Regions from separate parts of the Ruminococcus sp. OA3 genome, predicted to be linked through region 3. Evidence: riboswitches for the same ligand, from Rfam matches in the RefSeq annotation. Region 3 holds a riboswitch; each other region holds the start of a gene.
What was found. Region 3 has a riboswitch for cyclic di-GMP ahead of MCG98_RS09065 (YbjQ family protein). Riboswitches for the same ligand answer to the same signal wherever they lie in the genome.
Positions count from the first base shown of each region.

Region 1: it holds a riboswitch for cyclic di-GMP, as region 3 does, so the genes downstream of both, MCG98_RS04340 (signal peptidase I) here and MCG98_RS09065 (YbjQ family protein) in region 3, are expected to answer to the same signal.
Region 2: it holds a riboswitch for cyclic di-GMP, as region 3 does, so the genes downstream of both, MCG98_RS05900 (Ig-like domain-containing protein) here and MCG98_RS09065 (YbjQ family protein) in region 3, are expected to answer to the same signal.

Region 1 covers NZ_JAKNTO010000001.1:934,095-937,381, forward strand. The annotation lists gene MCG98_RS04335 (hypothetical protein) at 1-983, opposite strand, end outside; cyclic di-GMP riboswitch class I at 1,282-1,377, shown strand; gene MCG98_RS04340 (signal peptidase I) at 1,475-2,113, shown strand; gene MCG98_RS04345 (hypothetical protein) at 2,299-2,910, shown strand; gene MCG98_RS04350 (carboxypeptidase-like regulatory domain-containing protein) at 3,042-3,287, shown strand, end outside.
Region 2 covers NZ_JAKNTO010000001.1:1,282,813-1,286,099, reverse strand. The annotation lists gene MCG98_RS05900 (Ig-like domain-containing protein) at 1-1,701, opposite strand, end outside; cyclic di-GMP riboswitch class I at 1,766-1,847, opposite strand; gene MCG98_RS05895 (hypothetical protein) at 1,978-2,397, opposite strand; gene MCG98_RS05890 (hypothetical protein) at 2,664-3,269, opposite strand.
Region 3 covers NZ_JAKNTO010000001.1:1,995,637-1,998,923, reverse strand. The annotation lists gene MCG98_RS09065 (YbjQ family protein) at 100-1,215, opposite strand; cyclic di-GMP riboswitch class I at 1,284-1,366, opposite strand; gene MCG98_RS09060 (AP2 domain-containing protein) at 1,654-2,907, opposite strand; gene MCG98_RS09055 (HU family DNA-binding protein) at 3,062-3,287, opposite strand, start outside.

The DNA.
Region 1 (3,287 bases), 1.1 Mb from region 3:
GGAGGAGCTGTTTCTGCGGACAAAGCAGGCAGCTTCTGGATACGCGTTCCGGTGGAAGTGAGAAATTTTGTAAAACATTGTTTTAACTTCTCCGGCATTGTATAGATGTCCATCATCGGACGGCAGAGGGACAGATAATCCTGGAATTCTGTTTCATATGTCTGAATCAGGCGCAGGTCGGTGGTCAGCATGGTTGCGTATCCGGACTGCCGGCCCGCAATGGAGTTTGAAGTCATGGCAACCTCTCCTGGCACCAGCACCAGTGTACGCCGGTGAACCTGGTCGCGGATCCGCGGATAATAATATGCGTTTGCCCGTCCTGTGAGATAAACAGGGATCCACCGCAGGAGGGAATCAAAAGCATGATCAGCAGAGCTTACAGGGGGTGTGATGTGACAGAATTGAAAACCCTGCTGTACGAGTTTCAGACCCCAGTCCTGGAGGCTGCAAAGAAACTCCGGGTCTTCCGAAATCCATTCATCCGATTGATCGGCGAATAAAAAGACGGTGCACGGCTTATCCAGAGAAAGAAGGTGCCTTATGAGTGTACGCGCTGCCGCGCGTTTTCCTTCGCTGCCGAAGTAGAGTGCATTGTCAGTATTGATGTCGCAGGATTCGGGAAGAGAATCTGTGCTTCTGTTCTCCAGGGTAAGCGTTTCAAAGGTGCGCAGGAAATGCCCCACTTCATCTGAATCGCCCAGAAGCCAGTAATAGAGCAGGTCCGTAAGCTGATCACTTTTAACGGTGTGGGACAGACTGATGCCCAGCATTTCCGAGAGCGCCTGCCTCTGATATTTTGTGGTACAGCGTTTTGTGAAATAGAGTGCCATGATTTTCAGATATTCCCGGTTGCGTGGGACTCCTCTGGTTCCTGTGCGCAGACGGCTGATAAGGGAGGGATCGACCTGCAGTTCACGTGCCAGCATCCGGTTCGATGTTTGTGTCAGGTTCATCATAAATGTCAGTTTTTCATACAGCTGCATATAATCACCACCTTTTACATCCAGTATACACGAAAAATTTAAAATCCTCAATAGCAATGTCATTGTTAATGACACAAAAGTGTCAATGCCAAATTACCTATTTGCATTGATAATAAATAGGAGATGAAGTATCCTAAAATGAGAAATATAATATCCTGATTAGGTGCAGCAGATCATGCAGATGCAAGGTGAGTGATTTACCTGAGGGATCAGGTCAACAAAACGTTATTTAGTAAAAAGAGCAGGAACTGTCATTATCGTTGCCATATTGGAGAGGTATATTCAGAGTTGTATATATTTATATGAGGAGCACAGCTGTCGAGAGGCAGTGTCGCAAAGCTACAGGGGTTTCCCCTGCGGATGAGGTCCGCAGGAAAGCCAGCCAGTTGCATTTAGTAAAACCGGCTTTGTATGGCAAGGCCGGTTTTATAATTTATACAATGTAATTCAGAATGGGTGCACAGAAAAAAAGAAAGGCAGGGGTAAATCCAATGGAGAAGAAAAAGAAAAAAATCACGCCGGCCGCGGTGGCAGGTATCGTTCTGTGCGTGATCTTCATTCCAATTATCATCATAAATCTTGTGCTGATCATCAGCAGTTACATAAATCCGGGAGAACTTCCTGGAGTGTTTGGGATAAAGCCTGCGGTGGTGCTTTCCGGTTCAATGGAGCCGGACATAAAGCCCGGCGATCTGATTTTTATTCATGACATCGGTGCAGAAGATCTGAAAAAGGATGACGTTATCTGTTATCTGCTGTCGGGCAAGGCGGTCACTCACCGCATTGTGGATATCACCACGGGTGAGAACGGGAAAATTCAATATATCACACAGGGAGATGCAAACAATGCAGTAGACCAGGCGGCTGTCGACGAACAGCAGGTTCAGGGCGTCTGGAAAGGCGGGCGCGTCGGAGGAATGGGTGATGTTATTCTCTTTATGCAGTCCACCATCGGTATGATTCTCTTTATCATCTGTCCGCTGCTGCTCTTTTTCCTGTGGGACATCTGGCGCAGGCACCGCATGGATAAGGAGGAGTCTGCACGGACCGCTGAGCTGGAGGCAGAACTGGCTGCCCTGAAGTCCGGGAAAGAAGGTAATGACTGCACGGCGGATACCAAAGAACCATAAAGCAGTCTATTATGTATGCATTGGCCCAGGCTTCCGGGGCACAGCCGGGGGACAGCGGGCCATACAGAACCGGGTACGAAAGTGTGCCTGGGATATCAAGTGCCACAGGCACACGGGAACCCTGAGCAGGCTCAGCCACTGACGCCGGAGGGTTCTTAACAAGCACAGAAAGAGAGGAATAAGTTATGAAAAAAAGATCTTATGCAGCGCGTTTCGGTGCCATGGCACTGACACTGACCCTGGTGACCGCCTGTCTGCTGGGCGGAACGATGGCCCGGTATGTCACAGAAGTGAGCGGCAGCGCGACGGCTGCGGTTGCCGCCTGGAGCTTTAAGGCGAACGGGAAAGATGGAACAGAAAATTTTATGCTGGATTTAGGGGATACCCGAACAGCATACCAAACAGAGGACATTAAAGATAAGGTTATTGCCCCTGGAACCACTGGGAAATTTGATATTGCGATTGACGGTACCGGAAGTGAGGTGGGGATTGATTACAGTGTAGCGATTGCAGCTGCCGCTGGAACAACACTTCCAGACGACATGGTATTTTCTACAGAGGAAATTACAGCTGATAATGCAGGACAAAAATTAGCTGAATTTAAAATTGATGGTGGAAATATTCCATATAGTGATACTGCTGACGCTATGAAAAAGACCATTGAAGTTTATTGGTCATGGGCGTTTGATGCGGATAATACAAAGGATACAAATGACAACGAATTTGCCAATGAGGACTGGACACTGGAGATCACTGTAACCGGAAAACAGGCAACACCTGAAACACCAACAACCTGACCAGCCATTTATGCCGCCCCCTGTGCCGGGACGGACTCTTTGAGGGCTTTCAGCCCTCGGCAAAGGGGAGTGGAACACCGCGCCTTTTGCCATAGGCTGAAATACCAGCTTCCCGAGAAGGAGGAAACGCCATGGAACATCCAGGCAGTGATTATAGAAAGAGCGATAAAAGACAGAACGGGCGGCGTTTGCTGCCGCTGATTCTTCTTCTGCTCGTTTTGACATTTATTACTTCCAGTATCGTGGGTTTTATCCTGGGACGAAACACGGTCGAGGCGCCTCTTGGGCAGGTCATAGATACTGTACTGCTGTCTCCGGAGGATGAGCCTTTGCAGACAGTTCTCCACCTGTCCGGCAGGGTGATGTATTCTGATGGT
Region 2 (3,287 bases), 710 kb from region 3:
GGTAACCGCTGCATTTTTATTCCAGCCGATATTCATTTTGCCGGATGAGTTGTTCTTAACGCTCGAGATGAACGTCCCCTTTGGGTTGACCGTCACGGTGACTGCTTTCGTAGCCTTATTATAATTCGTTGTCGCTGCCGCAGTGATCGTAATCGTTGTTCTTCCAATACCTTTGATCGTAATCTTTCCTGTACCTGAGACCGTCGCGGTCTTCGTATTGCTGGAGGTAAAGCTTAATTTGCCGTCACCCTTTGTCTTCTTAGTTCCTGTAAAAAATGGTGCATTTCCAAAAACTTTTGTGTGGCTGGATGCGGTCAATGTCTGTGACGCTTTATTGATTGTAAAGCTTTTCGTGACTTTTCCACTGTAATTAGCTTTGAAAGTGATGATCACATTGTAGGTACCCGCATTTTTACAGCCTGGCGAATACGTAACGCTGTAGTTCGCGGGATGGATTACCTTTCCATCTGCGCCCTTTACGGTGACGGTCGGTTTCATTACCTTTCCATTATAAGTATATTTTGTAGCCGAAAGCGTGATCGTTTTCGGGTAGGAGAGGATTTGCGTTGCTGATCTACCACAGGCTGTACATTTTCTTATGATTTTACCACTTGCAGTGAGCGTTGCTTTTGTGAGCTTGTCGAACTTGTAGGTATGGCTGATGACAGGGATTTCTCGCTGCTCCTTTATGACGGTATTGCAGACGGAACAGTGGATTCCTTCGGTTTTTCCTGGTTGTGTGCAGGTCGGTAACACTGCCATGTCTTTTACTTCCGTGTGAGCTGCAAGGGGAATTTTTTCTTCACTGTTTTCTTTTATTGCATCACATACGCTGCAATGAATGCTTTGACTTCCGGTTTCTGTGCAGGTCGGTTCTTTATCTGCTACCCATTTATCATAAGTATGTACCTCTATAAAAATTTTTTGACTCTCGCCATTACAAGTCATAACCACTGTTGCACTGCCCTCTTTTATTCCAGTAACAACACCTCCTGCGTCAACAACTGCCACCTTATTACTGTTAATATTATCTTCAGATATTACACTGAAAGCCGGATTCAAGGCGCTCGCAGTTATATTCATACGGCTTGCTTTAATGCTTCCAACAACATAGCCATGTTCACCATCAAAAACACCTGACGACATCATGCTCCCATACTGGTATGCGTTGATGCTGTCGGTTACTGTTAACCTGGAACTCGCATATAATTGGCCATAAACATATATATTTCCATTTATTGTAGAGGATGAATCAACATATAGTTGGGCGTCTGATGCAACATATACATTTCCTGTTACTTCCTTATTTGACCAGTGTACTTCTCCACTAATATAAGTCCATCCTTCTGGTACCCCATCCTCTTTACATTCCCATTGACACTCATCTGCGTTATAACCATCAATTTCCAGTCTCTTTGTTTCACCAACTCCAATCTTCAAAACACTTCCGGAACGACTATCCAAAACTGGAACTGATGAAGTTTCCGGAACTTCCTCCACTTCTGACTCAACCTTCGGAAGCACAGTATCAACCACATCTTCTGACTCAGGAGTTTCTATAATCTCCTCATCTTCCTCCTGTTCCAGAATCATCTCTCCACCCGACACAACATCCTCACTGGCTCCTGATACATCCAGTGGCAAAGCAGTAACCAGCATTACCGCCGACAATAATACCGCAAGACTTCTCATTCTCTTCATTATACTTTTCCTCCCTCATTTCATCCAAACAAAAAAGCACCCCCATCAGAGAATGCTCACCTCGTGCTGCAACTGGCTGTCGTACTTAATCGCTTAGACCCTGTAGTTTTGCGTCACAGACTTCCGCCTGTTTGCCATGACTTCCACGTAACACCACAATTTCTGATACGTGTTAATATTAATAATTTAATTATATCATCTTTTGGCAAATTTGTCATGACTTCTATCAAGTGACTATGATATTTTCACTCATACTGCTGAGGCGTGATATTACAATTATTCCTTCACAAGTCCCAATGCCAGAAATATTGCGGGGATGCATAAAATCCAGGAGTGAATCACTGATATTTGTATAATAATTTCACCACCTATAAATCCTACTCCAATCCCAAAATTCAGAAAAAACAGCAAATAATAAATGACATATATTCCTATACCGGCATACAACATCACTCTATTTTTGTGCCCCAGTGTTACAACATTTTTTTTATTTAAAAACAGCAACAAAAACAACATCACGACAAATATTCCCACAACTCTTATGGTATTGCAATAGTAGAGGACATATGGTATATACCGTATACTTTGCAGCCGCGCTAAGTAAGGATATAGCAGCAGATCTAATACCATATATGCTACGGACAAAATTGCAGACATAACCAGTAATGCGTTCTTATTTTTATTCTCTGACTTCATAGCCACTCTCCTTAAATTGCTCTATAATCATTTTAATATAAAATTGCTGATCGCTTTAAATATAAATCACAGCTTTGCCTTTCATTACTCAAAATTCGGACAAAATAATTAACACCCCTGACTAAGCGATTCTTGCATTTACTGACGTCTAAAATCCACCTTCAAAAAGTATTTAATACGGCTGTATCAAAGTAAGCATATCAGATGCCTCATCCAATATGCCTACTTTTTAAATACAAATTAAGTAATATGTAAAGCATTATTATTTAATAATTAACATTACAGCTGATATAAACATATTTACCACCTATTGTTGCGTGAATAGTGGCGCCTAAGTAGTGCCCAATACCATATCCATATTTTCCCGCAGGCCATGAGGGTGTAACCGTTGTGGTCGAATTTGAAGATAACCCGATAGAACTATTTCTACTATTTGTTCCCAAAGCCTGACCGTAAGTCATTGACATTCCGGAAATAGAAGTTGAACCACTTCTTCTCGTCCAATTTCCAGTAGCTTTTGTAAGATTCGCATAGGTTCCATTATCTGTATAGGAAATTGTTACTGTGCCACGCCAGCCAGAAAAATCATCATAATTAGATTGCCCAGCACGAGCCATATCACTTTGGCTGCCGCCGACCTCAATAATAGTAGTTGTAACTGGTCTGCCTTCTGCATCAACCTCTGCTATTGATCTTGCATCATCAATTTCATATTGTTTTACTTCTCCAGTAGATAAATCTGTGATTTTTACAGTTGTAGTAATCTTTGAAGATGTATCTTGTGCAAACACAGGAATGCACATCATTTGTGTTACCATACACATTAATAATAATAAACACCAAGTTTTTCTTTTGATATTCCGTCTAAACATATTCAAATCCCTCCTCAT
Region 3 (3,287 bases):
GTGCGTTCTCCCTTATCACTTTTCATAAAATACTGTATACTATAAAAACAACTTAAAAAATTACATTTGCGTCAACATCTTCTGTCACATACGTGTAAATTAATTATGCTCTCCAAAATAATCCCTTACTTTTTCAAGGCATGCCTTTTTCTGACTTCCGCCATAAAACTTTTCCAATGTTACATATTTATTAACGATATCAAGCAATTCTTGAGAAAAGTTCTCATTCTGTTCTTTAATACAGTTACTTATATACTCAAACATTTCACGCGCATTCTCCAGGGTTTCTATTTTTCTTATAAAATTAGAATTTTTATCATCCGGCGAATCCTGAGTCTCATAAGAATTTTTTACACGTCCGCATAATAAACAGTTTGAAGAATCTAACGGGTTTTCTTTACCGCAAAGGCATATCCACCCAGTGTCTGACAGTGAGTAATCACATACAACGTCTTTCCCATATAATTTTTGTAACTTATCTAATTCATCCGGCAGAGTCATTATATTATATACAGGCTCCTGTGCCACGACCGCCATATTATCAAGTACACAACGCAGTATTTTAATTTTTAATGATTTCGTGCACCTTATAATGTCATCGTCAAAATAATACGAAAGATATTCAGTGGTGCATAAACGCCCATCATGATTAAAATCAATAAAATTATAATTACCAAGATCAACTATCTCATCAAATATTGTATTTGCGCAAATATTTAATTGGACGGCTGATAAAGAATCTTTTTTATAAGAAAAACCATGAACACGTAAGGTTTTATCAGACGAATTTATTTCAGCCTGATATGGGCGATACGGAATTTCCGTACCATAATTGCCTACCGGTATTACCGTTATTTCCTGTTCAATTTTCTTTGATGCAGTGGACATGATTTTTTCCAGTTTCACAGCAGTTCCGCTCACAATCGCTCCCATGATATCTGCCGAAAAAGAAGCATAGTCAATGTCTACGCCTATGATACCATCAGCTCCAGCTCTTGAAGCATTGTCCAGCATGACTTTCATTGCAATGTTTTTTGCGTTTTGTAATTTATTTGAATACATACTGCTATTGGAACCCAGAATGTCTGCAAAACCAGCTCCCAGGGAGCTAAGAAACCCTGTTCCAAGAGCAGCTTCTCCAGTATATATCCCTAGATATTTAGTTATTCGATACCCTTCGATATTAAATCCTGAAGTAATCAAAATATTATCCATAAAATGCATCCTCCCTCACATTTTCGCCCAAACAAAAAAGCACCCTCCATCAGAGAATGCTCACCTCATGCTGCAACTGGCTGTCGTATTTAATCGCTTAGACCCTGTAGTTTTGCGTCACAGGCTTTCACCTGTTTTTCTATTATAACCTACGTATCTTCGTCATTATTTTTTGATACGTGCTTGTTTTTAATGATTTTATTATATCATCTTTTGGTAAATTTGTCATAAATTCTGGAAATATTTTCATAAAAGCTATCAATTTCTTCCGCTATTGGTAATGAAATATTTTATACAAAACTCTATACCATTCATTCCCCTAAAACATCTATAATATTTTCTGAGCAATCAATTGTTTCTTGACGAAATAAATAGCAGTGTGGCAGCTGGAGCAAAAAAAACAGGCATACCAGATATCTATATCCGATATGCCCATCATCAATCAGTAATCTCAACTTTCCACTCCATCATCGCCTGATACACCTTATCCGGTATATCTCCTTTGTATTGTTCCGCTAAATCCTGAATTAGATCTTCCTTGTATTCTTTGTATCTGGCAAATGCCTTTTCCGCAGAATCAAACCTTCCCAGTTTTATACTTTGTCCCATAAATGCAACACAAGCCCGATATTTCTTTTTCTCTCTGTCGTAGCTAACCCCAATTGGCAAATCACCTCTGGCAGATTTCCCGTTGATAAATACCGTATTGATAATATGCGGCACAAAGCAGCAGGTCTCCGGGCTATACACCGTATTGCCTTTAAACAAAATATCTTTGTCCAAATCCAGTTGCTCATCGCCATATTTATGTTTCTCATGCCAACATTTAAAGTTGCTGAAATTCTTCCATTCCTCGCAGACCGTGCAACCTTTATACTGTGGTTGCCGTTGATGGAATTTTTCATTATAACAGCGGCTTAACATGTCATGCCACCGATGATACGCCTCAGAATCGCAGTCAACATTGTTACTTCCACGATAACCAATCCCACACATCACCGGTTCCATACATTTTTTACTCCATGTGTCCGGCTTGAATTTGATATCATTCATGACTTTGATAATAAACTCTTCTGAGTCCTCGCCATATTGATTGTAATGATTCTTTACGCTCCTGTACTGTTCCTTATTCAGCGGATACAGATTTTTATAGTAATTATTCACTTTGTCAAATCCTCGGTGCCATACGTAAACATTATTTTCAATATCCGGATTTACGACGAATTCCTGCACGACTGCTTTCGGTGCATATAAAATTTCCCTTTGGGTAGTCCATTTGCCGCCTGAAAACACATTTTTTCTGACCCCATATTTCAATACCTGATATTTATCATAGCTTCCCGGCAGTAACACATATTTTCCCTCATTCCTGAAATGAATACATCGCCCGTAATTGGACAGCCAATACCCGGGATAATCCATCAGCTTCACAAAGACCTCATCTTCACCAATCGGAACAATATCTGTTATGGTTAAATCCAATATTCGTTCTGGTTTTATTTCCTTATACTGCCTGTGTATGATAATATCAATGTTGTCGCTTAATTTGTTTTTGTTCATCGCCCGTTTTTCGTACCGGCATTTTCTGCATGTAGAGATACGATATGGCTTCCCATCCTTTGGTTTTATCAGCTCAAATCGATCAATCGGCAATTCCCTGTCACATGCCTTACATATTTTTGTTTCATCCATTTTGTTGATACATCTCCTTAATTTTTGCACAAAAAAAGAGGCAGCAGCAATCATGTACATACCGTCTCTGGTTCCCTGTTACGATTTAAAATACACCCCTGTATCAAATAAACAAAGGTATCAAAATTTAATATACCTTATTCCTCCTCATCATCTACCGGATCAAACTCTTCTCCGTCATTGATATGCTCAATAAAATGCTTTGTAAATTTAAACTTGTACGTCGTATGCTCCGGGATACGAATTCCCGCAGATATATCCGATTCCCTTTTTGCAACTCAGCTCTGATCACCTTCAAAAATGCTTTTAGGATCGGCTTAATATCTTGTTTATAATATCCGCTTTCCTTTTTTACCATATTGATTAAATCACCGAATACC